One region of the Kitasatospora sp. NPDC023120 genome, then DNA from elsewhere that is predicted to be linked to it. Evidence: riboswitches for the same ligand, from Rfam matches in the RefSeq annotation. Region 1 holds a riboswitch; each other region holds the start of a gene.
The links. Region 1 has a riboswitch for S-adenosylmethionine ahead of ACZ3TI_RS26835 (IclR family transcriptional regulator). Riboswitches for the same ligand answer to the same signal wherever they lie in the genome.
Positions count from the first base shown of each region.

Region 2: linked by a shared signal. The riboswitch ahead of ACZ3TI_RS06820 (aminotransferase class V-fold PLP-dependent enzyme) and the one ahead of ACZ3TI_RS26835 (IclR family transcriptional regulator) in region 1 are both predicted to bind S-adenosylmethionine.
Region 3: linked by a shared signal. The riboswitch ahead of thrC (threonine synthase) and the one ahead of ACZ3TI_RS26835 (IclR family transcriptional regulator) in region 1 are both predicted to bind S-adenosylmethionine.

Region 1 is NZ_JBVHHY010000019.1:131,572-141,528, reverse strand. Features, by position in the region: gene ACZ3TI_RS26850 (hypothetical protein) at 1-6, shown strand, start outside; gene ACZ3TI_RS26845 (STAS domain-containing protein) at 182-583, shown strand; gene ACZ3TI_RS26840 (DUF7144 family membrane protein) at 620-1,048, shown strand; SAM riboswitch class I at 1,190-1,332, shown strand; gene ACZ3TI_RS26835 (IclR family transcriptional regulator) at 1,530-2,243, shown strand; gene ACZ3TI_RS26830 (hypothetical protein) at 2,274-2,561, opposite strand; gene ACZ3TI_RS26825 (NAD-dependent epimerase/dehydratase family protein) at 2,627-3,661, opposite strand; gene ACZ3TI_RS26820 (hypothetical protein) at 3,907-4,290, opposite strand; partial or broken gene ACZ3TI_RS26815 (AMP-binding enzyme) at 4,373-4,714, shown strand; gene ACZ3TI_RS26810 (formyltransferase family protein) at 4,760-5,455, opposite strand; gene ACZ3TI_RS26805 (cytochrome P450) at 5,452-6,690, opposite strand; gene ACZ3TI_RS26800 (beta-ketoacyl synthase N-terminal-like domain-containing protein) at 6,687-8,468, opposite strand; gene ACZ3TI_RS26795 (non-ribosomal peptide synthetase) at 8,529-9,957, opposite strand, start outside.
Region 2 is NZ_JBVHHY010000003.1:409,691-419,647, forward strand. Features, by position in the region: gene qcrB (cytochrome bc1 complex cytochrome b subunit) at 1-261, opposite strand, end outside; gene qcrA (cytochrome bc1 complex Rieske iron-sulfur subunit) at 258-1,310, opposite strand; gene qcrC (cytochrome bc1 complex diheme cytochrome c subunit) at 1,319-2,128, opposite strand; gene ctaE (aa3-type cytochrome oxidase subunit III) at 2,316-2,936, opposite strand; gene ACZ3TI_RS06810 (response regulator) at 3,334-3,759, shown strand; gene trpD (anthranilate phosphoribosyltransferase) at 3,876-4,952, shown strand; SAM riboswitch class IV at 5,061-5,179, shown strand; gene ACZ3TI_RS06820 (aminotransferase class V-fold PLP-dependent enzyme) at 5,232-6,611, shown strand; gene ACZ3TI_RS06825 (Lrp/AsnC ligand binding domain-containing protein) at 6,626-6,907, opposite strand; gene ACZ3TI_RS06830 (rhomboid family intramembrane serine protease) at 6,949-7,731, opposite strand; gene ACZ3TI_RS06835 (hypothetical protein) at 7,933-8,196, shown strand; gene ACZ3TI_RS06840 (NYN domain-containing protein) at 8,588-9,957, shown strand, end outside.
Region 3 is NZ_JBVHHY010000053.1:17,067-27,023, forward strand. Features, by position in the region: gene ACZ3TI_RS39190 (hypothetical protein) at 1-501, opposite strand, end outside; gene ACZ3TI_RS39195 (PadR family transcriptional regulator) at 498-851, opposite strand; gene ACZ3TI_RS39200 (HD domain-containing protein) at 916-1,542, shown strand; gene ACZ3TI_RS39205 (hypothetical protein) at 1,539-1,895, opposite strand; gene groL (chaperonin GroEL) at 1,993-3,615, opposite strand; gene ACZ3TI_RS39215 (cold-shock protein) at 3,939-4,142, opposite strand; gene ACZ3TI_RS39220 (MoaD/ThiS family protein) at 4,680-4,958, opposite strand; gene thrC (threonine synthase) at 5,003-6,310, opposite strand; SAM riboswitch class I at 6,327-6,461, opposite strand; gene ACZ3TI_RS39230 (glucosyl-3-phosphoglycerate synthase) at 6,610-7,635, shown strand; gene ACZ3TI_RS39235 (alpha,alpha-trehalose-phosphate synthase (UDP-forming)) at 7,674-9,158, shown strand; gene otsB (trehalose-phosphatase) at 9,145-9,957, opposite strand, start outside.

The DNA of each region.
Region 1 (9,957 bases):
GTGTGACGTCGCCGGAGGCCGTGCGGGGAACGGCACGAGGCGGGTGGTAGGGCGCCGGGCGGGGCCGTACGGGCCGGGCCGTGGTCCGTCCGGCCCAGGACAGGACGGGTCTCCGGTCCTACCGTGAGACGTAGGGCTCTGTTCCAGGCCCTCCGCCAGCCGAGCTTCCGAGGCGGTTGCCATACGAGCCGACGACGACCTGCTCCGCACCAGAACCGGGCTGTACGGGGACACCGCGCTGGTGTCGCTGGAAGGCGAGCTGGACCTCGCCACCGCGCCGCTCGTGACCCGGGCCGTCGTCCGCGCCCTCGCGGCCCGTCCGCAGCAGCTGAACCTCGATGTCGCGGCCCTCACCTTCTGCGACGCCGCCGGTCTGCGGGCCCTGCTCCAGGCCCGCCGGGCCTCCCGCGTGCACCGGGCCGACTTCCACCTCGTCGGCGTCCGGCCGGGGCTTCGCCGGGTCCTCGCCCTCCTCCGGGCCACCGACCTCCTCCTGCCCCCGCCCGCGCCGGTCGACGGTCGGCCGGGTGCCGTCTCCCCGGAACCCCTCTGTTCAGCTGCCCAGCCCTCCCGTCTCCCGTAGCCCGCGGGGCGGGTTTCCAACGAAGGAGTCAACGCCATGACCAGCAGTGTTGCCGGTTCCAGCCGTACCGATCCGGCCCCCGAACAGCGCCCCTTCGCGACGGGTCTGACGATCTTCGCCGCGATCATGCTGATCGCGGGCGGGATCATGGCGATCTTCCAGGGGATCGCCGCCATCATCAAGGACGACCTGATCGTCATCACGCGTCACTACGTGTACTCGATGAACACCACGGGATGGGGATGGATCCACCTCATCCTCGGAATCGTCATCGTCGTGGCGGGCGTGGCGCTCTTCAGCGGCTCCGGCTGGGCCCGTGTCATCGGTGTCGTCGTGGCCGGGTTCGGGATGATCGCCAACTTCCTGTGGCTGCCGTACTACCCGTTCTGGTCCATCGTCCTGATCGCGATCGACGCCTTCGTCATCTGGGCGCTGTGCGTCGGCACGACCAAGAAGGCGGTCTGATGACCACCGGAACCACCCGGCCCGGGCGCTGACAGCCTGACCGGCCCGGACCCCGGCACCCCGCCGGGGTCCGGGCCGCGCCGTGCCCTCGGTGGTGGGGGGCTTGGCGGGCGGCCGGGGGAGTCTTGTATCGTTCCTCGCGAATCATCCAGAGGGGTGGAGGGACCGGCCCTACGAAGCCCCGGCAACTCCCCGTTCGACCCGGCGTCCGAAGTACGCGCCGCATCGTCCGGGATCAGTGCCAACTCCGGCCTGCCGCCACTGTGGCGCGGGAAAGATGAGGAGACACGGTGCTCTCTGTGCTGTCCTTCGCCCGGGCGCTTCCCGCCCCGGCGCTTTCGCGTACCCGTCTCGTGCCCGGCGCAGGCAATCGGCCGACTTCCGCGGCCCGTCCTCGCTGACCACCCCCGCTCCCCGCGGGGAGCCTCCCGGAGCGAAGCCCACCCGCCGCTCCCGGGATACGAGACTGGAGTACCCATCCATGGAGAACACGAGCGGCGTCGGCGTGCTCGACAAGGTCACCTCGATCCTCGGCACCCTGGAGGCCGGCCCCGCCACCCTGGGCGGACTGGTCGCCGCCACCGGTCTGGCGCGGCCCACCGCCCACCGCCTCGCCGTCGCACTCGAACACCACCGGCTGGTCACCAGGGACGTGCAGGGCCGGTTCATCCTCGGCCCCCGGCTCGCCGAGCTCTCGGCCGCGGCCGGCCACGACCGGCTGCTGGCCGCCGCCGGCTCGGTCCTCACCCACCTGCGCGACGTCACCGGGGAGAGCGCCCAGCTCTACCGCCGGCAGGGCGAGATCCGGATCTGCGTGGCCGCCGCCGAGCGCCTCTCCGGCCTGCGCGACACCGTTCCGGTGGGGATCACCTTCCCGATGAAGGTCGGCTCCGCCGCCCAGGTCCTGCTCGCCTGGGAGGAGCCCGAGCGGCTGCACCGCGGACTGCAGGGCGCCCGCTTCACCGCCACCGCGCTGAGTGGCGTACGGCGGCGCGGCTGGGCGCAGTCCATCGGCGAGCGCGAGCTCGGGGTCGCCTCCGTCTCCGCGCCCGTCCGCGGCCCGTCCAACCGGGTGGTGGCCGCCGTCTCGGTCTCCGGCCCGATCGAACGGCTCACCCGCCACCCCGGCGCCCTGCTCTCCCAGGCCGTGGTGGAGGCGGCGAACCGCCTCACCGAAGCCCTGCGCCACCCCTGACCGTTCCCCCACACCCCTCCCGTGCCCGGCTCAGGCCCGGGGCCGCAGCACGGCGGGGGAGGGGCGGGGGATCCGGCTGACCACCGAGCCGATCAGGGTGCCGATCGACACCCCGAACACCGCGGACGGCTCGAACCGCAGCGCCGCGACCCGTACCTCCGGCGCCCCCAGGGCCCGCCCCAACCCGCGGAGTTCCTCCTCGACCTCGTGCACGGGCAGCCCGCCGCCCAGCAGGGCTTCCCCCAGTTCGAGCAGCAGACGACGGAGCGCGTCGGGCGGGGCGCCGCTGCCCCGGACCGATGGAGACTTTCCGGACATGGCAAGTGTCGTCCCACCCCGCCCGATTCGCTCCGCATGTGCCCCGGTCCGTCCAGGGGGAGCCGTCAGGCGTGGTGCTCGGCCAGCCAGCGGTCCTCCGCGTCGTAGTCGAAGGCCAGCGGGCTGAGCGCGCGGGTGAGCAGGGGGAAGGCGTCCTGCCAGGGGCGGTCGGCGGTGGCGCGGACCATCCACTCGACCGTCTCCGGCAGGGACTCCGCGTAGCCGGTGACCGGCCGGTACCCGAGCTCCCGCTCCGCCGCGCCCAGGTCGAGCAGGACGGGCAGCGGGACGGACCACGGGGTGCCGCCGAGGCCGTCCTCGGGGAGCCCGTCCAGCAGGACGTCCTCGGCCTCGTGCCCGAGCACGGCGTCCACCGCGGCCGCGATCTCACGGACGCTCGGGGTCGCCGGGTCGCCCGCGTTGACCTTGCGGGTGCCGGGCCTGGCGGCGGCCAGCCGGATGACCTCGGCGATGTTGGCGACGGCGGAGGTGTGGAAGCGGCTCTCGCCGCGGTACGGCATCAGGCGGACGCGGCGCCCGTCCAGCGCCCGCTTGACGAAGAACCACTCGCGGGGCAGCGGCGAGCCCGGGCCGTGGATGGCACCTGGCCGGACGATGGTCACCGGGAGGGCGTCGGAGGACAGCAGCTCCCGTTCCAGCGCCGCCTTGCGGGTGGCGTTGGAGGTGTCGCCGGGCTCGGTGGTGGGCTGGTCCTCGGGGATCGGCACCGGGTACACCGGGAAGGCGGTGTCCTGGGTATCGAAGCCCCGGCCGTCGCCGTCCACGTAGACGTTGACGGAGGAGACGACCACGGCCGAGCCGATCCGGTCGCGCAGATCGATCAACTGCCGGGCGTGGCCGTCGTCGTAGGCCACGATGTCCACCAGGACGTCGCAGCCGTCGCCGAGTGCGGCGGCCAGGGCGCCGGGCTCGTTCCGGTCGAGGTGCACCGGGCGCACACCGAGGTCGGCGGACCAGCCGGGGCCGGAGTCGGCGGTCCGGCTGACGGCGGTCACCTGCCAGCCGTCCTCGGCGAGTCGGCGTACCGCGAGGCGGCCGATCTGGCCGGTCGCCCCGACCACCACCGCTGTCCTGCTCATGGGTCCTGCCCCTCGTTCGTCGTCAGGTCGTCACGCAGTCAAGTCTTCACGCAGTCACGCAGCCACGTCGTCATGTCGTCGGAGCGCCCGCGCCGGGCCGTATGCCACCCGCCGGCCGGCCGGCACCGCGATCGCCGCGGGCCGGAGCGAAGGCCGGCCCGCGTCGTCGACCAGGGTGACACACGAACCGTCCGTGTCGTCGAACGGGCCGTTCATCGCGGCCGCCTGACGGGCATTCGGTCGTCTCACACGGCCCGGTCCACCGCGTCGAGGCGCTCGGCCAGGACGGCGGCGATCGCGGCCAGTGGCTCCGGGTTCAGCATGTCGCCGTGCCGGCAGGCGACCGGGTGGGTCTCGATCCGGCCGCCGACGTACGGCGCCCAGTCGGCCGGGTACTCGGTGTCGGGGTGCCCGGCGTCCGGGCCGGGCTTGTCGGCCACGGCCTCGAAGAAGAGCACGTCCCCGTCGAAACGCCCCGAGTCGTGCCGCCGCTGGAGGTTGACGTTGTTCGTGAAGGTCCGGGCCACCGCGGCGAGCCGGTCCGCCGTCAGGGAGCCGAGGGCGCTGCCGCTCTCCTTGGCGATCCGCAGGGCGGACTCGGGGGTGAGCGGCTCGCTGCCGGCCGACAACACCGGCCGCTTCCTGCAGTGGCGGCCGGGCACCCGCGCGGTGATCCACGACGGGACCACCCCCGTGACGGCGGACCACTGGTACCGCACCGGCGACCGGGTCCGCGTCGAGGACGGCGCCCTCGTCTTCCTCGGCCGCCTGGACGACCAGGTGAAGGTGCGCGGCCACCGGATCGAACTCGGCGAGGTGGAGGCCGCGTTGACCAGCCACCCCGCCGTCCGCGACACCGTCGCGGCGGCCGAGGACTCCGACCTGGGAGCCGTCCTGGTCGCCTACTACACCGGCTCACCCACCCCGCAGGCCGAACTCACCGCCTTCCTGCGCGAGTTGCTGCCCGTCCACATGATCCCCGGCCGCCTCACCCATCTCGACCGCCTCCCGGTCAACACCAACGGCAAGGTCGACCGCCGAGCCCTCGCCGCCCTCCGCACCCGGGGGAACTGACGACGAGGGCCCGGCGCGCCGGGTTCACCGCTCGTGGAGGGCCTCCCTGCTGCCGTTGACCCGCATCGTTCCCGGCAGGGCGATGAGTTCGGGCTTGAACAGCGGGGGTGCGCCCATCGCGGGCTCCCAGGTCGCCAGCTTCTCGTCCTGGGGGACCTCGATCCGGCGGTCCGCGGCGAGGTCGGCGACCACCTTGAGGAGCAGGCGCACGCCGAGCGGCGCCAGGTGGTCGCGCCACAGGCTCTGCGCGGTCGAGCCCGGGGGCACGATCAGGTGCTCCTGGGCGGCGAGCGGGCCGGCGTCGGTGCGCTCGGTGAGGTGGTAGACGCTGCCGCCCGTCACCTTGTCGCCGTCGCGGATCGTCCACCGGATCGCGTCCCGGCCGCGGTGCAGCGGCAGCAGGCTGGGGTGGTAGCCGATGGTGGCGACGGCGGCTCTGGCGCGGGTGTGCCGGCCGAGGAAGGCGTGGGAGTGCGCCGCGATGATCACGTCCACCCCGTCCGGGATGTGCATCGCGCGCAGTTCGGCGGAGTCCGTCCACGGGATGTCCCGGGGGAACGCCCAGGCGCGCAGGCGGTCCCAGCACATCGCGTTGCCCTCGTCGGACTGCCCCTTGCGCAGCCGGGGGGCCGCCGCGCCGACGATCTTGTGCCCCTCGGTCAGCAGGGCTTCCGCGACCTGTACCGCGAAGGCCCCCTGCCCTGACATGTAGATGTTCATCGGCACTCCTTCAGCCCGGAGCGGTCCGGCTCGAACCGCACCGGCATGGTGGCGTACCCGGTCAGGAAGTTGGACCGGATCCGCCGCGCCTCCTCGGTCTGCTCGAAGCCGGTGGTGAAGTCCCGCAGGGCCTTGAGCAGTTCGGCGATCTCCACCTTGGCCAGGTACGAGCCGACGCAGAAGTGCGGGCCGTAGCCGAAGGCCAGGTGTTTGTTGGGGGTGCGGCCGAGGTCGAACACCCCGGGCCGGTCGAAGACCCGTTCGTCCCGGTTGCCGGAGGCGTGCCAGAGCGTGACGATCTCGCCGGGCTGCAGCCGTACGCCGTGCAGTTCGGTCTCCCGGGCGACGCTGCGCCCGAAGTGCATGGTGGGCGACGCCCAGCGCAGCACCTCGTCCACGGCGGTCTCGACGGCGACCTCGCCGTGCTTGAACCGGCGCCACTCCTCGGGCCGGGCCGCGAGCGTGCGGACGCAGTCGATCATCGTCAGCCGGCTGGTCTCGTCGCCGCCGATGATCAGGCTGTAGCAGTTGAGCACGATGTCCTCGTCGGACAGCGGCACGCCGTCGATGGAGCTGTCGATCAGCATGCTGATCACGTCGTCGCCCGGCGACTCGCGCCGTTCCTCGACCACGTCCATGAAGTACATCAGGATCTCGTTGCGGGCCATCTCGGAGTCGACCTCGTCGACGTCCTCGTCGTCGGTCGAGAGTGCGGCCTTGGTCAGGTCGAGCAGGTGGTCCCGGTCCTGCTCGGGCAGGCCGAGCAGTCTCGAGATCGTGGTCATCGGGATCCGGCTGGCGATCCGCTCCGCGAAGTCGCAGCCGCCGGACTCGACCGCCTCGCGGATCCACAGCCGGGTGTTGGCCCGGACGGTCTGCGCGACCTGGTCGAGCACCCTCGGCGAGAGCACCCGCTGGAGGATCTTGCGCAGCTCGTGGTGCCGGTGCCCGTCGGTGACGGCCAGCATCCGGCCGGCCCCGGCGTCCCCGCCCTCCAGCAGGGTGACGAGCACGTTGCCGCGCTCGGAGGTGAAGTGCGTGTTGTCGCGGTAGGTGGTCATGATGTCGTCGTGGCGGGAGAGCACCCAGAACCCCCGCCGGCCGTCGACCGGTGGGTTCCAGTGGAGCGGGGCGGTGTCCCGCAGGGTGCGCCAGAAGCCGTCGAGGTCGTGGTCCGCGAAGGTGGCCGGGGCGCCCAGGTCCACGGTGTCCAGTGCCGGTGTGCTCATGCTCACCAGTCCGTACGCCAGAAGCGGCGCGGCTGGAAGGGGTAGGTGGGCAGCGGCACGCGGTGGCCGGCCTCTCCGTGGTGCAGGGCGCCGAAGTCGACCTGCAGACCGGTCACCCAGGCGGCGGCGAGGTCGGACAGGGCCTCGGCGTCGCGGCCGGAGGGCACGATCCCCTGGTCGGTGCGTGAGAAGGAGCCGGGGTCCGCGGGCGGGGCAGCGGCGGTCGTGGCGACCGGGCCGCGGGCGTCCTCGGACAGCGCCGCGATCAGCTCCGCGCGGTCGCGGACCACGGCGGCCCACCGGCGGGGCATCACCTTGCGGCCGAGGTTGAGGGTGAAGCAGACGTCGTCCAGGCGCAGCTCGGGGTCGGCCTCCAGCCGGTCCTTGAGCCGGGCGCGCTGCCGGGCCAGGGCGTCGTCGTCCATGGCGGACAGGGTGGCCAGCCGCGGCCGGCCGGCGTCCTCGGGGGTGCGCTCGGCGGCGGTCGGCGCCTCCTCCAGCAGCAGGTGGGCGTTGTAGCCGCCGCCGCCGATCGAGGTGATGCCCGCGCGGCGGATGCCGGCCTCCGGCTCCCAGTCCGCCGCTTCGAGCTGCGGCACGAAGGGGGTGGCGGGGAAGTCGAGGTCCGGGTTGACCTCCGTCAGGTTGATCGTGGCCGGGAGCTTGCGGTGGTACAGGGCCAGCGCGGCCTTCATCGCGCCGAAGCCGCCCGAGACCACGCCGCCGTGGCCCACGTTGCCCTTGACCCCGCCGATCGAGGTGGTCGCGGTCTGCTTCCCGAACGCCATGGTCGCCGCGTGCACTTCGAGCTCGTCGGTCATCGGCAGGCCGAGACCGTTGGCCTCGTACATGGACACGGTGTCCGGGGTGACGCCGGCCACCTCCATGGCGGCGGCGATGCACGCGCTCAGCCGTTCGGGCTGGGCGAGGCCGTACGCCATCGCGCTGACGCCGTTGTTGTTCACGGCCGAGCCCTTGACCACGGCGTAGACGTGGTCGCGGTCGGCGACGGCCCGGCCCAGCGGCTTCAGCAGCACGGTGACGACACCGCTGGACAGCGCGCTGCCGGTGCCGTTGGCGTCGAACGGGCGGCAGTGGCCGTCCTTGGACAGGACCCGGTTCTCCTCCCACAGGTGACCGCGGGGGTGCGGCAGGCGGACCATCGCGCCGCCGGCGATCGCCAGGTCGGTCTGGCCGAGCAGGAGCGACTGGCAGGCCAGGTGCACCGCGTAGTGGAAGCCCGCGCAGACGGCGGCGACGGTGACGGCCTCGCCGGTGAGGCCCATGTAGTACAGCGCGTTGGAGGTCATGGTGTCCGGCGACCACGCCAGGCTGGCCTCGATCGCCTCGGGGCCGACCGACACCCGGTCCGGCGGGGAGCTGTAGAGCGCGGCGGTCTGCGGGTTGTTGGCGCCGTACATGCCGACCTCGGCCTTGAGCCGGTCCGGGTCGTAGCCGCCGTCCTCGAGCGACTCCCACGCGCTCTCCAGGAACAGCCGGTTCTCCGGGGTCATCGCGGCCGCCATCCGGTCGCTGATGCCGAACACCGACGGGTCGAACTTGTCGTAGGTGTCCAGCACGCCGCAGGCCCGTACGTAGAACGGGCTGTGGATCAGCGTCTCGTCGACGTGGATGTCCTCCTTGGCCAGGAAGGAGACGGACTCCCGGCCGTGGACGAGGTTGTCCCAGAACTCCTCCTTGGTGCGGGCGCCGGGCGCCCGTAGGGACATGCCGATGACGGCCACGTCGCCCGGGTCGTAGTCCTGCTCGGGGCTGTCGGTCATGGAACGGCTCCTGCTTCGTGTCGATCGGGGGTCGAGCGCGGGGCGAGCTGGGGGGGTGAGTCAGCGTCCGGTGGCGGGGCCGCCGCGGCCGCGCAGCGCGGCACGGCGGGCGGTCGCCCGCTGACGGGCGGACTGGACCACCTCGGGGGTGGCGCCGCTCTCGTCGTCGAGCCAGCGGGCGAGGGAGGCGATGTCGCGGAAGCTGAAGAGGTCGGGCACCCGGACGCGCCGCTCGAAGCGCCGGGTCATCAGCCGGGCGAGGCGGACGAGCAGCAGCGAGTCGCCGCCGAGGTCGTAGAAGGCGGACTGCACGTCGATGCTCGACGGTTCGAGGTCGAGCAGCTGGCCCCAGATCTCCGCCAGCGCCACCTCGGTCGGGGTGGCGGCGGCGGTCCGGGGCTCGCCGGTGTCGGCGGCCGGCGGCTCGGGCAGCGCGTTGCGGTCGAGCTTCCCGCCGGGCCCCAGCGGGAGGGCGGGCAGGAACACCAGCGTCGCGGGCACCATGTACTCGGGCAGCCCGACGGCGAGCCGGCCGGTGATGGCGCTCTGGAGTGCGGCGTCCAGCCGGGGGCCGTCCGGCGAGGCGCCGTCGCCCGCGGGCACCACGTAGCCGACCAGCCGGTTGCCGTGGACGGCGGCGGCGGCCTCCCGGACCTCGGGGCAGCCGGTCAGCCGGGCCTCCACCTCCTCCAGCTCGATGCGGTAGCCGCGCAGCTTGACCTGGTGGTCGGTGCGGCCGAGGAACCGCAGTTCGCCGTCCTCGGTGAACCTGACGAGGTCTCCGGTGCGGTACATCCGCTCGCCGCCGCGGAACGGGTCCGGCAGGAAGCGTTCGGCGGTGGTGCGCGGCCGGTTGACGTAGCCGTGCGCGAGGCCGGCGCCGCCGAGGTAGAGCTCACCGGGCTCGCCGGCCGGGACCTGCTTCAGGTCCCCGTCCAGGACGTAGACGCGGGCGCCGGGCGCCGGCGGGCCGATCGTCGGTTCGTCGGTCCCGTCCTCGGGGACCGGTCCGAACGAGCAGAAGACGGTTCCCTCGGTGGGGCCGTAGGCGTTGAACACCCGGTCGGCGGTGGTCTCCCGGTAGGTCCGGTCCACCAGCTTGCGGCGCAGGGCCTCGCCGCCGAACACCACCGTGCGCACGTTCGGGGGCAGGGCGCCGGCGTCGAGCAGGCTGTTCATGACCGACGGGACGACGTTCAGGTGGGTGATCCTGTCGGCGTACCGGCTCTCCGACAGGTGCACGGCGCTCTCGACGAGCACCACGGCGCCGCCGCGGCACAGCGCGTTGAAGATCTCCATCACGGACATGTCGAAGCAGACCGAGCTCGCCGCCGAGACCCCGCTCAGGTCGCAGCCCTCGAGGACCCGGTCCATCGCGGCGAGCATCGCCACGCTGCCGCTGTGCCGGATGGCGACGCCCTTGGGCGTGCCGGTGGAGCCCGAGGTGTAGATGACGTACGCGGTGTCCTCCGGCACGACCGGTACGGGC
Region 2 (9,957 bases), on a different contig from region 1:
GACCTCGCCCATGGAGGGCTTGAAGAACAGCGTCAGGTAGACACCGGTCAGGATGATGATGACGAACGTGTAGAGGCAGATCTCGCCCAGCATGAAGGACCAGTGGTCCGGGAAGATCTTCCGCAGGTTGGCCTTGGCGAGGGAGTAGATCCCCAGCCGGCCGTCCGTCCAGTCAGCCGCGGCCTCCCACTTGTTGGCGGGCTTGGCGCGCGTGCTGGAGGGCTTGGCGGCACCGGTGGTGGTGCTGCTCGCGCTACTCATCGAGCACGCTCCCAGAAGCTCGGGCCGACGGGCTCGTCGAAGTCGCCGGTGGCGACCAGGAAGCCCTTCTCGTCAGTGGTGATCTTCAGCTGCGGCAGCGGGTGGCCGGCCGGGCCGAAGATCACGCGCGCGCCGTCCGCCAGGTCGAAGGTCGACTGGTGGCAGGGGCAGAGCGCGTGGTGGGTCTGCTGCTCGTAGAGGCTGATCGGGCAGCCGACGTGCGTGCAGATCTTGGAGTAGGCGAGGATGCCCTCGAAGCCCATCTCCTTGGACTTCTCGTCCTTGATGTCCTCCGGCGCGATGCGCACCAGCATCAGGGCGTCCTTGGCGATCGCCTGCTGGAAGTCCTCGTCGTGGGTGGACAGGCCCTCCGGCATGGCGAAGGTCAGCGAGCCGATGAGGACGTCCTCGGGCTTCATCGGCTGCATGGTGTTCATGTTGACCAGCGCCAGCGGCTTGGTCGGCGTCGCTTCCTTCCAGCCGGTCTCCTGGAGCTTCTTCTCCGGGAGCGGGCCGAGGTCGCGGAGCAGGACCACGCCGGAGAGCGGGACCAGCGCCATCGAACCGATGAGGGTGTTGCGGATCATCTTGCGGCGGCCGAAGCCGGACTCGGCGGCGCCGGTCTTGAACTGCTCGATGACGTCCGCGCGAACCTCGTCGGAGGCCTCGATCGGGTGACGCTCGGCCGGCAGCTCGACGTCCGACATCAGGGTGCGGGCCCAGTGGACCGCGCCCGCGCCGATCATGAAGAGGGCGACGCCCAGGGTCAGGCCGAGCGCGAAGTTCAGCGCGCTGACGTGACCCAGCGGGAAGATGTAGACGATCTTGTCCGGGTCGATGGCCACGTACGAGGCGATGAAGCCGACGGTGGCGAGCATCGAGATCACGAACATCAGCGAGACCTGGCGCTCGGCGCGCGCGGCGGCCTTCTCGTCGATGTCGGTGCGACGGGGCTCGTGGGCCGGCAGGCCCGGGTCGGCGAACGGGTTGCCGTGCTCGGCCACCTCGCCGGCGGAGCCGTGCGACTCCGGGAGCTTCTCTTCTGACATGTCGTGGCTCATGACTTCTTGGCCTTGGTGGTGTGGGCGGCGACCCAGATCGCGACCGCGATGAGCGTGCCGAGCCCGAAGATCCAGCCGAACAGACCCTCGGTCACCGGACCGAGGCTGCCCAGCGTGAGACCACCGGGGTTGGGCTCCTCGCTAGTGGTGTGGCGGACGAAGGCCACGATCTGCTTCTTCTGCTCCTCGGGCATGGTGCCGTCCGGGAACGACGGCATGTTCTGCGGGCCGGTCTGCATGGCCTCGTAGATGTGCTTGGCGTCCACGCCCTCCAGCGACGGGGCGTACTTGCCCTTGGTCAGGGCACCGCCCTGGCCGGCGAAGTTGTGGCACTGGGCGCAGTTGGTGCGGAACAGCTCGCCACCCTTGGAGATGTCCTCGGGGTTGGTCGAGGTGTACTGCTCCTCCTTCGGGGTCACCGGGCCGGGACCGAGGGAGGCGACGTAGGCGGCGAGCTGGTCGATCTCGGCCTGCGTGTAGATGGTCTTCTTGCGCGGCACCTGGGCGCCGGGCTGCTGGGCCGGCATGCGGCCGGTGCCGACCTGGAAGTCGACGGCGGCGGAACCGACGCCGACCAGGCTCGGACCGTCACTGCCGCCCTGGCCGTTCAGGCCGTGGCAGGAAGAGCAACCGACGGCGAAGAGCTTCTTGCCCTCATCGATCGCGAGCGACTGCGCGGCGACGTCGGCCTGCGCCTTGTCGGCGGGCGCGAACGCGGCGTACAGCCCCCCGGTTGCCGCCAGGGCGAGAAGTAGGACGACCAGCGCCGCCAATGGGTGGCGCCGTCGTGCGGAGAGCTTTTTCACGGAATAACCCCGGTGTCAGGATCTGGTCGACTGGTGGGTGCACCCGGCGGCCGGTCTGGCCGGCACGAGGCTGCCTGTCTAGGGCTGCGCGCGCGGTCGGTCGGTGGGAGCGTCGGCACCGGCAGAAGCGGCCCGTCGCCGGTGAGGGCGGGGGCCGCAGCCGGTGGCCAGCGACCTGATCAGCTGGTTACTTGATCAGGTAGATGGTCGCGAACAGGCCGATCCACACGACGTCGACGAAGTGCCAGTAGTACGACACGACGATCGCGGCGGTGGCCTGCTCATGCGTGAAGCGCTTGGCTGCGTACGTCCGGCCCAGGACCAGCAGGAAGGCGATCAGACCACCCGTCACGTGCAGACCGTGGAAGCCGGTGGTCAGGTAGAACACCGTGCCGTACGGGTCGGAGGACAGGGACAGGCCGTCCTCCTTGACCAGCGCGGTGTACTCGTACACCTGGCCGCCGATGAAGATCGCGCCCATTGCGAACGTGAGGATGAACCACGCGCGGAGCTTCTTCACGTCACCGCGCTCGGCAGCGAACACACCGAGCTGGCAGGTCAGCGAGGAGAGCACCAGGATCGTGGTGTTGACCGAGGAGAAGGGCACGTTGAGGGCGTGGGCCTTCTCGGTCCAGAACTCGGCTCCCTTGACGGAGCGGAGCGTGAAGTACATCGCGAAGAGGGCCGCGAAGAACATCAACTCGGAACTGAGCCAGACGATCGTTCCGACGCTGACCATGTTCGGCCGGTTGACCGATCCGTGCGCGTGCCCGGTTTCTACTGCTGTTGCTGTCGCCACGACGGACATTATGTCGGTCCCTTATTCCGTCTTCACGCCGGGGGGTGTCCCTCGGAGTGTCCGGTGCGTGCGGTATGCCCGCTTGGGGGGCGGCGGGGTGTCCGTACGGCGGCTGAGCAGCGGCGTGTCCCTTTTCTGACGGTTCCTCGGAGCGGCCCGCGACCCCGTTGCCCGGCGCGTCGCTGCACGGGCGGCGTAGCCCCAGGAGGTAGGGGAGCGGGGGTCGCGGTCGGCCGTACGGGTGGACTGGACGGCTCCGGGTGACGAGCCGTCCTCCAGCCGGGTGAGCCCGGGGCGCGGCGGCTTGATGGGGAACGTGCGCGAGGGGGCCTCGGCGGAGGGTGATCGGGAGTAGCATCCGGATCAGGCGAACGTGGTCCGGATCACACTTGAGGGAGCAGGGTCCATGGCGTACACGACCGATGAGACGCTCACCGTCCTCGTCTACAGCGACGACCGCAACACCCGCGAGCAGGTGCTGACGGCCCTCGGCCGCCGGCCCGCCGAGGATCTTCCGGAGCTGTCCTACCTGGAGTGCGCGACCACCCCCGCGGTGCTCAAGGCACTGGAGAAGGGTGGCGTGGACCTCTGCGTGCTGGACGGCGAGGCGGTCCCGGCCGGCGGGCTGGGGCTCGGGCGCCAGCTGAAGGACGAGATCTACGGCTGCCCGCCGGTGCTGGTGCTGATCGGCCGGCCCCAGGACTCCTGGCTCGCCGCCTGGAGCCGGGCCGACGCCGCGATCTCCCACCCCGTGGACCCGGTGGCGCTGGCCGAGGCGGTCGCCACCCTGCTGCGGACGCGGCTGGCGAAGCGGGCTCCGGCCACCCGTTGAACAGCGGTGTTTCCGCATCGGAGAAGACGGCACCGTAGCCGCCCCGCCGCTCGATAGGCTGGCTCCATCCGTACGGACGTCCCCCTCGGCGGGGAACCGACAACCTGGAGTCAGCCATGGTGAACGTGAACCCTGCGAACGGCGGTAGCGACCCCGCGCAGGTGGTCCGCTCCTGGCCGGATCTCCTGGCGGCGCTGTTGAAGGGGGAGGACCTCGACCGCTCGGCCACCGCGTGGGCGATGGACCGGATCATGAGCGGCGAGGCGTCCCCCGTCCAGGTTGCCGGCTTCATGATCGCGCTGCGGGCCAAGGGCGAGACGGTCGACGAGATCACCGGTCTGGTGGACGCGATGTACGCGCACGCCGAGCCGCTGGAGATCCCCGGCCCGGCGGTGGACATCGTCGGCACCGGCGGGGACCGGGCGAAGACCGTCAACATCTCCACGATGTCGGCGATCGTCGCGGCGGCGGCCGGTGCCAAGGTGGTCAAGCACGGCAACCGGGCCGCCTCCTCCTCCAGCGGGTCCTCGGACGTGCTGGAGAAGCTCGGCGTGGCGCTGGACCTGTCCGCCCGGCGGGTCGCGGAGGTCGCCGACGAGGTCGGGCTCACCTTCTGCTTCGCGGCGAAGTTCCACCCCTCGATGCGGCACGCCGCCACGGCCCGGCGCGACCTCGGGGTGCCGACCGCCTTCAACATCCTCGGCCCGCTGACCAACCCGGCCAAGGTCACCTCGCACGCCATCGGCTGCTTCGACACCCGGCTCGCCGGGCTGATCGCCGGGGTGCTCGCCCGGCGCGGCTCGACCGCGCTGGTCTTCCGCGGCGACGACGGGCTGGACGAACTGACCATCACCACCACCTCGCGGGTGTGGGTGGTGCGCGACGGGGCGGTCACCGAGACCACCTTCGACCCGCGGGACGTCGGCATCGAGCTGGTCGGCATCGAGGCGCTGCGCGGCGGGGACCCGTCGTACAACGCGGAGGTCGCGCGCCGGATGCTGGCGGGGGAGCACGGGCCGGTGCGGGACGCCGTCCTGCTGAACACGGCCGCGGCGCTGGTCGCGCTCGACCTGGGCGACGCACCGCTGACGGAGCAGCTCGCGGCGGGCATGGCGCGGGCCGCGGAGGCCATCGACTCGGGCGCCGCGCAGGACCTGCTGCGGCGCTGGTCGGGGGCCACCAGCCGGAGCTGAGGCGGTAGTTGGGGGCCTGCGGGAAGCGCTTCCCGCAGGCCCTTCGCGCTGTCCGGATGGTGGATGCCTGTTTGACCACCCGGCGGGCGCGACCTAGAGTCATCGGCAGGTCATGAGTGACAGCGTCAAGCCCCAGCTGGCTGTCCGGCAACCCTCCGTCCGTGGCGGGGTGCCCTGGGTGAGGACCGGGTCGCCACGGCAAACCGTCCGTGCGGCAAGCGCGGACGCCCGACGACTGACACTCCCGGGGTCCCTACACCCCTGAAGGAGTGCATCCTCATGTCTCTCTCCACCGAGATCTGCGCCCCCCTCGCCGTGCTGGGCTCCGACGTCCAGGTCCCGCTCGCCAGCGGCGAGAAGGTCGGCTACGCGGCGCTCGACTACGCGGCCAGCGCGCCGGCGCTGCAGCGGGTGTGGGACGACGTCGCCGCCTACGCGCCGTACTACGGCAGCGTGCACCGCGGGGCCGGCTACCTGTCGCAGCTGTCCACCGACCTCTTCGAGCAGAGCCGCCGCACCGTCGCCGAGTTCCTCGACCTGCGCGAGGGCGACCAGGTGGTGTTCACCCGGGCCACCACCGACTCGCTCAACCTGCTGGCCGGCGCCGTTCCGGCCGGCACCCGGGTGTTCGCCTTCGAGACCGAGCACCACGCCTCGCTGCTGCCGTGGGCGCACGCCGGACTGGGCGTCACCTACCTGCGGGCACCGCGTTCGCGGGCCGAGGCGGTGGCAGCCCTGGACGCCGCGCTCGCCGAGGCGCCCGAGGGCCCGAAGCTGCTCTGCGTCACCGGCGCCTCCAATGTGACCGGCGAGCTGTGGCCGGTCGCCGAGCTGACCGCGACCGCGCACCGGCACGGCGCCCGGGTGGTGCTGGACGCCGCCCAGCTGGCCCCGCACCACCGGGTCTCGGTGCGCGAGCTGGACGTCGACTGGATCGCCTTCTCCGGCCACAAGCTCTACGCGCCGTTCGGCGCCGGGGTGCTGGCCGGCCGGGCGGACTGGCTGGACGCGGCGCAGCCGTACCTGGCCGGCGGCGGGGCGACCCGGACGGTGGCCAGGGAGACGGACGGCTCGGTCGCCGTGCAGTGGCACACCGGCCCGGCCCGGCACGAGGCCGGCTCGCCGAACGTCATCGGCGCGTACGCGATCGCCTCCGCCTGCCGGGCGCTGAGCGAAGCCGGTTTCGACGCGCTGGAGGCCCGGGAGCGGCAGCTGGTCGACCGGCTGACCGCGGGGCTGGCGGAGATCCCGGAGGTCAAGGTGCTGAACCTGTTCGGGGCCGGCTCGGCGCGGGTGGGCGTGCTGTCCTTCGTCGTCCGGGGCTGGAACAGCTCGCACTTCTCGGCTGCGCTGTCCGCCGAGTACGGCATCGGCGTGCGCGACGGCCTGTTCTGCGCCCACCCGCTGGTGCGCACGCTGCTCGGGGACGAGGACGTCGCCCCCTCCGAGTGCGGCGCGCCGGAGCCCTCGCTGCCGGGTGAGCGCAGCCTGAACGCGATCCGGGTGAGCTTCGGCGCCGGGACGCCGGACGAGCACGTCGACCGCTTCCTGGCCGCGGTCCGCGAGCTGGTCACGGACGGCGCGGCGTGGAACTACCGCAACGAGGGCGGGCGTTGCGTCGCCACCGGGCAGATCGACCGGGGCCCGCGAGAGGGCTGAGCCCGTACGCCCCGCTACTCGTCCAGGCCGAGGGCGAAGGCCGCTTCCAGGTCGTGCTGGGAGTAGGTGCGGAAGGCGATCTGGGTCTCGGTGTGGGCCACGCCCGGGACCTTGTTGAGCCGGCCCGGGATGACCTCGGCCAGGTCGTCGTGACGGCGCACCCGGACCATCGCCACCAGGTCGTAGCCACCGGTCACCGAGTACACCTCGCTGACGCCCTCGATGGCAGCGATGGCCTCGGCGATCTCCGGGATGCGGTCGACACTGGTCTTGATCAGGACGATGGCAGTGATCACTGTTCGGGCTCCTTTGTGGGGTGCCGCCAGCGTATCGGGCATCAGCCGGGTCGTCTCGGGGGGTGGCGGACCGCGGTACAGGCGTAGAGGAAGCCCGCCGAGAAGCCGATCACGTGGACCAGGTAGGCCACCCCCGGGCCCGCCGCGTGCACCGACCACCACTGCAGCGCGAACCAGAGGCCGAGCACCAGCCAGGCGGGGAAGCGCAGCGGTAGGAAGAAGAGCAGCGGGACGAGCGTGGTCACCCGGGAGCGCGGGTGGAAGCGCAGGTAGGCGCCCAGGACGGCGGAGATCGCGCCGGAGGCTCCGATGAGCACCCGGGTGGAACCCGGCGAGTGCGCCTCGGCGATCGCGAAGCCGTACGCGGCCAGGCTGCCGGCGGCCAGGTAGAAGAGGGCGTACCGGGGCCGGCCCAGCCGCCGTTCGACGGTGGGGCCGAAGACGTGGAGGAAGAGCAGGTTGCCCAGTAGATGCAGCCAGCCGGCGTGCAGGAAGAGGCCGGTCAGGACGGACAGCGCAGGGTGCTTGCCCGGGGTCGGGGCGGCCGGGCAGCCGGGGACCGGGTCGGGGGCCTCGGCCAGCTGTTCGGCGGTCAGTGTCCGACCGGTCAGCAGTTCGACCGGGACGGCGCCCCAGCGCTGCTCGTACCGCTGCTCCGCGCAGACCCGGGCCTGGCCGGTGCCGTACAGCGGATTGAGCCCGGCGGCCGGACCGAGCAGGAAGACCAGGGTGTTGACCGCGATCAGGGCGTAGGTGACCGCCGGGGCGGGCACTTCCGGCCGGCCGCCCCGCTCGGCGGTGTGGTCGGGAGCCGCGAGCGCCATGCGGCCAAGCATCCCTCCGGGCGCGCCAGGTGACACGGTGGTTTACGGCAGGTGGACCAGCCCCGCTATTCCGTTGACCGGTGGTCGCGGTGGTTGCCCCAGGCAATAGGCTTGGGCCGGGCAATCCCGCCTCCCGCCGCCGACGCCGGGGCTCCGGGGGGAGCGCCTAGCCCACGCAGGGACCACCCGAGAGGACCCCCGATGACCGTCCCCGCCCTGACGTCCGAGACGCGCTGGCGCTGCACGCTGTGCGGCAACCTCACCCGGTTCGACGTGACCCGCACCGCGCGGGTGACCGAGTTCCTGCACTTCGACCTGGCCGGCGACTCCAAGGTCGAGGAGACCGAGGTGCTGAGCGAGACCGTCGAGTCGGTGCGCTGCCGCTGGTGCAACGCCGTGGACCAGGTCGAGCTGGTGGCCCGTCCGGGCGCCGAGGGCGCGGAGACCCCGACCGAGCAGGGCTGACCCCGCAGCTGCGGCGGGCGGTGCGCCCGTCCGCCGCACGGGACAATACAGACAAGACGCACGGAGCGTGACGACAGGGGGCGGTCGCGGCCGTACCCGCCGGAAGAACAGGATCGGAGCCGAGGACGTGGTGGACGCAGCGAAGGAGCCCGGCGAAGCGCAGGGGCTTCGGCCCGCTGCGCAGGAGCAGGCGTCGGAGGCCGGGACGGGCCCGGCGGAGAGCGCCGCGTCCGGAGCCGTCGGGCCGGAGGGCGGGGCCTCCGGCGCCCCCGGCGCCCCCGGCGCCCCCGGCACCCCCGGCACCCCCGGCACCCCCGGCACCCCCGGCACCCCCGGCACCTCTGGCACCTCCGGCACCTCCGGCACGTCCGACGCCCCCGGCACCGCTGGTTTGTCCGATACCTCTGACTCCTCCGAGGCTTCCGAGTCCTCCGAGCCCTCCGAGTCCGCGGCGGAGCGTGCCGTCGAGAAGCTCGACCGGCCGCTGCCCGAGGGGGTGCGCCGGCGCGTGGTCGGGCTGGCCTCGGACGCGCTGGGCGGGCTGCCGCCGGGCGAGCTCCCGCAGAGCCTGCGTCAGTACGTGAAGTTCACTCCCGCGCGGCGTGCCAAGTATGCGGCCACCGCGCTGGCGGCCGCGCTGGAGGCGGAGCCGGCCTTCCGGGTGCGGATAGCGGAGCGGCTGCGCCTCGGGCAGCCGGACCTGGTGCGGGCGCTGGAGTCGGGCAGCGTCCCGGGCGCCGCCGATCCGATGGACGTCGCGGCCGCCGCCTACCTGGTGCGCTCGGCGGGCTGGAGCCGGCTGGTCGCCGAGGCCGGCGAGGAGGCCGAGCGGGCCGGCGCCGAGGACGCGGCCGCGGAGTCGGCCCGGCTGGTGGAGAAGCTGCAGACCGAGCTGGCCGAGGTGCGGGCCGCCGCGCGGGCGGACCTGGAGCGGCAGCGCGCGGAGTCCGAGGGCGTGCGGCGGGAGGCCGAGTCGCTGCGCAAGAAGCTGCGGTCGCTGGAGAGCGACACCCGCCGGGCGCAGGCCGAGACGCGCCGGGTGGTCGGGGAGCTGGAGGCGGTGAAGGCCCAGGGCGCGGCGGAGCGCAGCGCGGCCGAGACCGAGGCGCGTCGGCTGAGGCACCGGGTCTCCGAGCTGGAGAACGCCGTGGAGCAGGGCCGCCGGTCGGCCCGCGAGGGGCGCAGCGTCGAGGACATGCGGCTGCGGCTGCTGCTGGACACCGTGCTGCAGTCGGCCCAGGGGCTGCAGCGGGAGCTGGCGCTGCCGGTCTCCCAGATCCGCCCGGCGGACCTGGTGGAGGCGGTGGTGCCGGGGGCGGCCTCGCCGCACGACGTGGCGCGGCGCGGGCTGGCCGAGGACGATCCGGCCCTGCTGGACCAGCTGCTGGCGATCCCCCAGGTGCACCTGGTGGTGGACGGCTACAACGTGACCAAGACCGGCTATCCGACGCTGCCGCTGGAGCAGCAGCGGATCCGGCTGCTGGGCGGGTTGGCGATGCTGGCGCAGCGCACGCAGGCGGAGGTCACCTGTGTGTTCGACGGGCAGGACCTGGACGTGCCGGTGATCATGGCGCCGCCGCGCGGGGTCCGGGTGCGGTTCAGCCGGACCGGGGAGACCGCGGACGAGCTGATCCGCCGTCTGGTGCGGGCCGAGCCGCAGGGCCGTCCGGTCGTGGTGGTGTCCGCCGACCGGGAGGTCGCGGAGGGCGTGCGGAAGGCGGGCGCGCGCCCGGTGGCCTCGGTGCTGCTGCTGAATCGGCT
Region 3 (9,957 bases), on a different contig from region 1:
CCAGAGCGGCTGCAGCACGACGGGATCGGTCACCGCCGCCACGAGTTCCGCCCCCGCCGCCAGCGCCGCCACCCCGGCCAGCAGCTTCGCCGCCGTCCACCGTCCGAGCAGCGCCGCGCCGACCGAGAGCAGCGCCCCCAGCAGCAGCCCCCAGCGCAGGAAGTAGCCCAGCTCCCAGTCCGGGCCCGACAGCACGGCCGCGTCACCGGTCAGGTACTCGATGAGCACATTGCCCCCCGCCAGTCCGGCGGCCGAGCCGACCACCAGCGGGGCGGCCAGTGCCGCCAGCCGCCCGCCCGTCGAAGTGGAGGTCAGCCCGGTCCGCATGCGCAGCCCGTACGCCCCCAGGTCGAACAGTTCCCGGACCCTGGCGGCCCGGCCGACCTCCGCCGTGGTGTCGGCGAAGACGTCGGCCAGCTCGTCGCCGCGCTCGCGGCGGTAGCGGACCGGGTAGAGCGCCAGCGCCGTCCGGACCGCGACGGTCGAATCACTCATGCTCATGCGAAGGCCCCCCTGACCCTCGGACGGACAGCGGCGGCGGAGAGCCGCCGCTCGGCTTCGGCGGCCACGGCCCGCAGCCGCTCGGCCTCGGTGGCCAGCGCGCCGCGACCGGTGTCGGTCAGCGCGTAGGTGCGCCGGGCGCGGCCGTCCACCACCTCCTCGGCGGCGACCTCGATCAGGCCCTGGCCGAGCAGCCGGTCGAGCGCGCCGTAGAGCGTGCCGGTGCGCATCTTGACCCGGCCGTCGGAGATCGCGGCGATCTCCTGGATGAGCGCGTAGCCGTGCCTCGGGGCATCGGCCAGCGCGGTGAGCAGAAGCAGCGTCGGCTCCTGCATGGAGCGTTCTGTCATGCGTCTACATATATCGTTGACCGGCACATCCCGTCCACCGGAATCACCCACCACAATGTGCTCCATGCCGACCGACGACCTGCTCACCGCCTGGACCGCCCTGCTGCACCGCTGCGGCACCACCGCCGACCCCGAGCCGTACGGCCGCGAACTGCTGCGCCGCTGGTCCGAGCCGCAGCGCCGCTACCACACCGCCGACCACCTGCGCGCGGTCCTGCGGCACGTCGACGAGCTCGCCGGGCACGCCGACGACCCGGACGCCGCCCGTCTCGCGGCCTGGTTCCACGACGCCGTCTACCGCCCCGACCGCACGGGGAACGAGGAGCGCAGCGCCGCCCTGGCCGTCCGCGCGCTGACCGCAGCCGGCCTGCCCACCGCCCGGGTGGCCGAGGTCGAGCGCCTGGTCCTGCTCACCGTCGGCCACGACCCGGCGCCGGGCGACCGCGACGGCGAGGTGCTCTGCGACGCGGACCTCGCTGTCCTCGGCGGCACCCCCGAGGCGTACGCGGCGTACGCGGCCGCCGTCCGGGAGGAGTACGGCTTCGTCCCCGACCCTGACTTCCGGACCGGCCGCGCCGCCGTCCTGCGCGGGCTCCTGGCGCTGCCGGCGCTCTACCGCACCCCCGCCGCCCGCGAGCGCTTCACGGAGACCGCCCGCGCCAACCTGACGGCGGAGCTCGACGCCCTCTAGACCAGCTTCCCCACCGGGGCCACCACCGCGCCCTGCTTGCCGCACACCCAGTGGGGCTCCGGCCCCAGCTCCGGCTCCACGCTGAGCGCGTGCGGGTCCCCGTCGGCCGCGCACTCGGTGCACAGCGGCCAGCGACCGTACGCCTCCAGCAGTGCGTCCTGGACGTCCTGGGCGACCAGCCCGAGCACGTACTCGGTGCCGTCCGGCCACTGCTCCAGCCACCAGCGGCGGTGCGTCACCGCCTGCTCCACCAGCGAGACGACGGCGGCGTCCGCCACGTCCCGCGCGGTGAGGTCGGCCAGGATCAGTGCCCGCGCGTTGTGCAGCGCGGTCTCGATGTCGTCGGAAGCCATCCGCCCATTCTCCCTCGAAACGCCGTGTGGGCGGCTCCCCGAAGGGAACCGCCCACACGATCCGGAATCAACCGATCCGATCAGAAGACGATCAGGATCAGAAGTCCATGTCACCGCCCGGCATGCCGCCGCCGGCGGCCGCGGCGGCCTTCTCCGGCTTGTCGGCGATGACGGCCTCGGTGGTGAGGAACAGCGCCGCGATGGAGGCGGCGTTCTGCAGCGCGGAGCGGGTGACCTTGGCCGGGTCGATGATGCCCTCGGCGACCAGGTCGACGTACTCGTTGGTGGCGGCGTTCAGGCCGTGACCGGCGGGGAGGTTGCGCACCTTCTCCACCACGACGCCACCCTCGAGGCCGGCGTTGGTCGCGATCTGCTTGATCGGGGCCTCGAGCGCGACCTTGACGATGTTGGCACCGGTGGCCTCGTCGCCGTCCAGCTCCAGCTTGTCGAAGGCGACACCGGCCTGCAGCAGGGCGACGCCACCACCGGCGACGATGCCCTCCTCGACGGCGGCCTTGGCGTTGCGGACGGCGTCCTCGATGCGGTGCTTGCGCTCCTTGAGCTCCACCTCGGTGGCCGCGCCGGCCTTGATGACGGCCACGCCGCCGGCCAGCTTGGCGAGGCGCTCCTGGAGCTTCTCGCGGTCGTAGTCCGAGTCGCTGTTCTCGATCTCGGCGCGGATCTGGTTCACGCGGCCCGCGACCTGCTCGCTGTCGCCGCCACCGTCGACGATGGTGGTCTCGTCCTTGGTGATGACCACCTTGCGGGCGGTGCCCAGCAGGTCGATGCCGGCGTTCTCCAGCTTGAGGCCGACCTCCTCGGAGATCACGGTGCCACCGGTGAGGATGGCGATGTCGCCGAGCATGGCCTTGCGGCGGTCGCCGAAGCCCGGGGCCTTGACGGCGACGGACTTGAAGGTGCCGCGGATCTTGTTCACGACCAGGGTCGACAGGGCCTCGCCCTCGACGTCCTCGGCGATGATGACGAGCGGCTTGCCGCTCTGCATGACCTTCTCCAGCAGCGGGAGCAGGTCCTTGACCGAGCCGATCTTGGAGTTGGCGATGAGGATGTACGGGTCCTCGAAGGTCGCCTCCATGCGCTCCAGGTCGGTGGCGAAGTAGGCGGAGATGTAGCCCTTGTCGAAGCGCATGCCCTCGGTGAGCTCGAGCTCCAGACCGAAGGTGTTGCTCTCCTCGACGGTGATGACGCCTTCCTTGCCGACCTTGTCCATGGCCTCGGCGATCAGCTCGCCGATCTGGGTGTCAGCGGCGGAGATGGAGGCGGTGGAGGCGATCTGCTCCTTGGTCTCCACGTCCTTGGCCTGGGCCAGCAGCTGGTCGGAGACGGCGGCGACGGCCTTCTCGATGCCGCGCTTCAGAGCCATCGGGTTGGCGCCGGCGGCGACGTTGCGCAGACCCTCGCGAACCAGGGCCTGGGCGAGCACGGTGGCGGTGGTGGTGCCGTCACCCGCGACGTCGTCCGTCTTCTTGGCGACCTCCTTGACGAGCTCCGCACCGATCTTCTCGTACGGGTCCTCGAGCTCGATCTCCTTGGCGATGGAGACACCGTCGTTGGTGATCGTGGGGGCGCCCCACTTCTTCTCCAGCACGACGTTGCGACCCTTGGGGCCGAGCGTGACCTTCACTGCGTCGGCGAGCTGGTTCATGCCACGCTCAAGGCCGCGGCGAGCTTCCTCATCAAAGGCGATGATCTTGGCCATCTGAAGTGGTCCTCCGGGACACGGTCGACTGCTCGGACCAAGGGGTGCCCGCGACGGACGGCCCTGGTGTGCGGGGGTCCATTCCCCTACCGCTCCCGGGGGCCTCACCGACCCGGTCCGCTGTCACTCTCACGCTGTGAGTGCTAACGCCAATGATTAGCACTCCGGGTGGTCGAGTGCAAGCCCAATCGCCGACCCGCGAGCCGCCTCCGGGGCCGCCCGGGAACGGCGACGGGCCCGTACGACACGTGTCGTACGGGCCCGTCGAGAAGCGGGAGAGCAGCCAGCCGTGGGCCGCGCCGAGCTCCTGGAGTCGGAAGGGGTCAGACCGCCGCGCGAACCATGTCCGCCTGCGGGCCCTTCTGTCCCTGGGAAATCTCGAACTCGACCCGCTGGCCCTCCTCGAGGGTGCGGTAGCCGTCCATCTGGATCGCGCTGTAGTGGACGAAGACGTCCGCACCACCGTCGACCGCGATGAAGCCGTAGCCCTTCTCCGCGTTGAACCACTTGACGGTGCCCTGAGCCATTCCGAACTCCCCTAGTGCTGTGCTGGCCCTTCACGCGCCCGCAGGTCGCGGGCCCGGGTTGGTTGAAGGCCGGCCCGGGGAACCCCCCCTGGGCGCAGCCGTGCACGCCGCAACCCTCCGCGCGGGACACCGAACGGCTTCCGACGAGCGGGTGATTGCGTCGACCGCCGCTGAATGTATCCGGATCGAAGCCCTCTGCAACAGGGTCAACCGCCGGTAATTCCGCCACGGCAGCAAGGGACAGCACGGGATGAATCGGGAGAATCTCGGCATTTCACGCCGGACATAGCGGACGAATTACCCAAATCCCCAGGGTAATTCTGACATCCGCCTGACATGTTTCACGGGCCGGTCCCACCGGCCGGACACCCTCCGGCGGAACGCCGAGGGGATCGGGAAGGAACCCCTGTTCCCAGCCGAGCGACACTCTACTCCGACTCGGGTCGGAAATATTCCAGCCGGAATGCAACCGGCCGCCCGCACATACGGAGAGCGGAATTCCGTACGTGCGGGCGGCCGAATGGCGGTCGGCGCGACTCAGCAGCCGCCGGCCACCGCCGGGATGATCGAGATGCCCGCGCCGTCCTGGATCTCGGTCGCCAGGCCCTCCGCGAAGCGCACGTCGTCGTCGTTCACGTAGACGTTGACGAAGCGGCGCAGCTTGCCGGTGTCGTCCAGGATGCGGGCGGCGATGCCCGCGTGGTTCTTCTCCAGGTCGGCGATGACCTCGCCCAGGGTGGCGCCCTCGGCGGTCACCTCGGCGGCGCCGCCGGTGTAGGTGCGCAGGATGGTGGGAATGCGGACGTTGGCGCTCATGGCTCTCCTTGCGGGGGTGCGGCCGTGCGGGTGGGGGGGGTGGTTCAGGCGGACGCGAGGCCCGCGTCGCGGAAGGAGTCCAGCGTCGGGCGGATGACGGCGGTCATCCCGGCGTCGGAGACGGCGTCCAGGGTCTTCAGGCCGTCGCCGGTGTTGATCGCGACGGTCTCCTTGGCCGGATCCAGCTGCCCGGTCTCGACCAGCTTCTTGAGCACGCCGACGGTCACCCCGCCCGCGGTCTCGGCGAAGATGCCCTCGGTCCGCGCCAGCAGCCGGATCGCCGCCACGACCTCGGCGTCCGTGACGTCCTCCACCGCGCCGCCGGTCCGGCGGGCGATGTCCAGCACGTACGGGCCGTCGGCCGGGTTGCCGATCGCCAGCGACTTGGCGATGGTGTCCGGCTTGACCGGCTTGATCACGTCACGGCCGGCCTTGAACGCCGCCGACACCGGCGAGCAGCCCTCGGCCTGGGCGCCGAAGACCTTGTACGGCCGGTCCTCGACCAGCCCGAGCTTGATCAGCTCCTGCAGCCCCTTGTCGATCTTCGTCAGCTGCGAGCCCGAGGCGATCGGGATCACGATCTGCTCCGGCAGCCGCCAGCCGAGCTGCTCGCAGATCTCGTACGCCAGCGTCTTGGAGCCCTCTCCGTAGTACGGCCGCAGGTTGACGTTGACGAAGCCCCAGCCCTCCCCGGCCGGGTCGCCGATCAGCTCCGAGCAGAAGCGGTTCACGTCGTCGTAGTTGCCCTCGATGCCGACCAGCTCGCCGCCGTACACCCCGGCCATGACGACCTTGCCCTGCTCCAGGTCGTGCGGGATGAAGACGCAGGACCGGAACCCGGCCCGGGCCGCCGCCGCCCCCACCGCGCCGGCCAGGTTGCCGGTGGATGAGCAGGACAGTGTCGTGTAGCCGAACGCCCGCGCCGCCTCGATCGCGCAGGCCACCACGCGGTCCTTGAACGAGTGCGTCGGGTTCCCGGAGTCGTCCTTGATGTGCAGCTGCGCCGTGAACCCGAGCTCCCGCCCCAGGTTGTCCGCCTTCACCAGCGGGGTCCAGCCGGGGTTCAGGTTCGGCTTCGAGGCGACATCCGCCGGCACCGGCAGCAGCGGCGCGTAGCGCCAGATCGACGCCGGACCGGCCTCGATCCGCTTGCGCAGCTCCTCCGCGCCCTCGCTGCCGAACTCGTAGGCGATCTCCAGCGGGCCGAAGCACTCCAGGCACGCGAAGCTGGGACCGAGCGGGAAGCGGGTGCCGCACTCCCGACAGGACAGGGCGGTGGCGGGGCCGAGGTCCACGGGTCGGGGTCCCCCCGGCCGAAGGCTGGGGGAGGGTGCGACGGTGTCGATAGCCATGATGGCGAGGCCTCTCTCCTCATCTTCCCCATGGCGCGGTCGCGTCACGGGCCGGAATTGGCACCTGTCCCGCCGGGGCCTGTGACGACAGCCGAGCGAGAAGGTTGCCGGGACGTCAACGGGCCGTTCCCTCAGTCCCTCTGGATGAGCTTGTGAAATTGTGGTGGTGCTCAACGGTGACCCCGGCGTGCGAAGGTCCGACCGCTGTACGAAGACTGTATCCGAAGGCGTCAACACTCAACGGGACCGTCCGCCACGCGAGATGACCCGTCCCACCCCACCCCGCCGAGGAGACTTCCGTGCCCGCCGAACCGATCCCCGAGCTCCTCCCGCAGGCGGCGTCCTGGCTGCGCCGCCGCTCCTGGAGCGCGGCCGACCGGCCGGTCCGCACCCTCCTCGCGGCGAAGGAACGCACCGGGAGCACGGTCAGCGTCGTACTCCCCGCCCTGGACGAGGAGGCCACCGTCGGCGACATCGTCCGCACCGTCCGCCGCGAGCTGATGGAACGCCTCCCGCTCGTCGACGAACTCGTCGTGGTCGACTCCGGCTCCACCGACGCCACCGCCGCCGTCGCCGCCGAGGCGGGCGCCCGCGTCGAGCACCGCGACGCCATCCTGCCCCGGCTGCCCGCCGCCCCCGGCAAGGGCGAGGTGCTCTGGCGCTCGCTGCTGGTCACCCACGGCGACATCGTCTGCTTCGTCGACGCCGACCTGCGCGAGTTCGACCCGGCCCTCGTCTCCGGGATCATCGGCCCGCTCCTGACCGACGAGTCCATCCAACTGGTCAAGGCCATGTACGACCGCCCCCTGGAGACGGACAGCGGCGCCGTCGTCCCGGCCGGCGGCGGGCGCGTCACCGAACTCGTCGCCCGTCCCCTCCTCAACCTCCACTGGCCGGAACTCGCCGGTTTCGTCCAGCCCCTCGGCGGCGAGTACGCGGCCCGCCGCTCACTGCTCGAACGGCTGCCCTTCCCCACCGGCTACGGCGTCGAACTCGGCCTGCTGGTCGACGCGCTGGAGCTGGTCGGCCTGGACGCCCTGGCCCAGGTGGATGTCGGCGTCCGGCACCACCGCCACCAGGACAGCCAGGCCCTCGGCCGGATGGCCGCCACCATCTACCGCACCGCCCTCGAACGCCTCGACCGCGCCCACCGCCTCAAGGCCTCCGCCGACCTGGTCCGCCCCCAGCTCACCCAGTTCACCCGCGACCCGGACGCCCTCCCCCAGCCCCCGGCCGGAGGGATGTTCACCCCCCGCACCTACGAGATCACCGCCCTGGAGCGCCCCCCGATGCACACCGTCCCCGAGTACACCACCCGCCATTGACGGGTTTGCCACTCCGACCCCCCGGCAACGTACCAACCATGGGCGATCTCACGACCGAACGTTCGAGTGCGACCGGCACCGCCCCCGTCCTGGTGGCCTCCAACCGGGGACCGGTGTCGTTCAGCACCGCCGACGACGGCACGCTGACCCTGCGGCGCGGCGGCGGAGGCCTGGTCTCCGGCCTCTCCGCGATCGACGACCCGAACGCCGTCTGGGTCTGTGCCGCCCTCAACGACGCGGACCGCAGAGCCGCCGCGCAAGCCCCCGACGGCCGCCTCGACCTGGCCGGCCACGACGTCGGCGGGCAGGCCGTCCGGATGCTGGACATCGACCCCGAGACCTTCGCCCGCGCCTACAACGGCGTCGCCAACTCCACCCTCTGGTTCGTCCACCACCTGCTCTACGCGACCCCCACCGCACCCGCCTTCGACGCCGACTTCCGCACCGAATGGGCCGCCTACCGGGCCTACAACGCCGCCTTCGCCGAGGCCCTGGCCGCCGAAGCCGCCCCGAACGCCGCCGTCCTCGTCCAGGACTACCACCTCTCCCTCGTCCCCGCCCTGCTCCGCGAAGCCCGCCCCGACCTGCGCATCGGCCACTTCTCGCACACCCCCTGGGCCCCGCCCGAGTACTACCGGATGCTCCCCGACGACGTCGCCCGCGCCGTCCTCACCGGCATCCTGGGCGCCGACCGGGCCGGCTTCCTCACCGAACGCTGGGCCCGCGCCTTCGCCGCCTGCTGCGCGGACCGACTCGGCGCCACCGTCGACCACGACGCGCTCACCGTCACCCTCGACGGCCGCACCACGAACCTCGGCGTCCACGCCCTGGGCGCCGACGCCGACTTCCTCCGCGAACGCGCCCACCGCCCCGACGTGGACGAACGCCTCGCCGCCCTGCGCACCGCCGTCGGCGACCGCCACACCATCGTCCGGGTCGACCGCACCGAACTGAGCAAGAACATCGTCCGCGGCCTCCAGGCCTACCGGCACCTGCTCCGCACCCGCCCCGAGTGGCACGACCGGGTGGTCCACATCGCCTTCGCCTACCCGTCCCGCACCGACCTCGCCGAGTACCGCGACTACACGGCGCAGGTCCAGGAGCTCGCCCGGGCCATCAACACCGAGTTCGCCACCCCCACCTGGCAGCCCCTGATCCTGCACGTCAACGACGACTTCCCGCGCTCCCTCGCCGCCTACCGCCTGGCCGACGTCGCCCTGGTCAACCCCATCCGCGACGGCATGAACCTGGTCGCCAAGGAAGTCCCCGTGGTCTCCGACCACGGCTGCGCCCTGGTCCTCTCCCGGGAGGCCGGCGCCCACGCGGAGCTCGCCGACGACGCCCTGACGGTCAACCCGTACGACGTCATCGCCACCGCCGAAGCCCTGCACACCGCCCTCACCATGCCTGCGGAGGAGCGCGCCGACCGCACCAAGCGCCTCACGGCGGCGGCCACCGCACTCCCCCCGCAGCAGTGGTTCCTCGACCAGCTCAACGCGCTGGCCCGGCTCAACTCCCGGTAAGGGCCTCCCCCAGCGCCGCCAACAGCTCCACCACCCCGGCCGGCCCCGCGACCACCAGGTCCGCGCGGTCGGCCAACTCCTTCACCGGCGCGTCCCCCACCGCCCCGCTGCACACCAGCAGCCCGGCCACACCCTCGGCCCGCAGCTGCTCCACCGCCGCGAAGGCCGCCAGATCCCCCAGGTCGTCCCCCGCGTACAGCACCGACCGGGCCTCCCGCTCCCGCAGGAACCCGCTCAACGCCGCGCCCTTGTCCACCCCCGGCGGCCGCAGCTCCAACACCAGCCGCCCGGGCTCCACCACCAGCCCGTACGCGGCCGCCAACTCCGCCACCGGCGCCCGCAGCAGCTCCAAAGCCTCCTCCGGCGCCCCCGTACGCCGGGTGTGCACCGCCACCGAGCGCCCCTTGTCCTCCACCCACACCCCTTCGGGCGCCCCCACCCGCGCCAGCACTCCGGGCAACACCTCCCGCACCCCCGCCACCCCCGGATGCACCTCCGGCGCCGTCACCACACCCCCCTCCCACCACTCGGCCCCGTAGTGCCCCAGCACCACGACCCCCGGCACCCCCGCCAACCCCCCGTACTCCACCGCCAACGCCGCCGGCCGCCCCGTCACCACCACCACCGCCCGCACCACCGGAGCCAACACCCGCAACGCCCCCGCCACCCCCGGATGCGCCCTCGCCCGACTCGGATCCGCCACGATCGGCGCCAACGTCCCGTCGAAGTCCAACCCGATCACCGCATCCCCGGGCGCCCCCAGGATCGCCCGCACCCCATCCCGCCCAGCCCCGGTCCC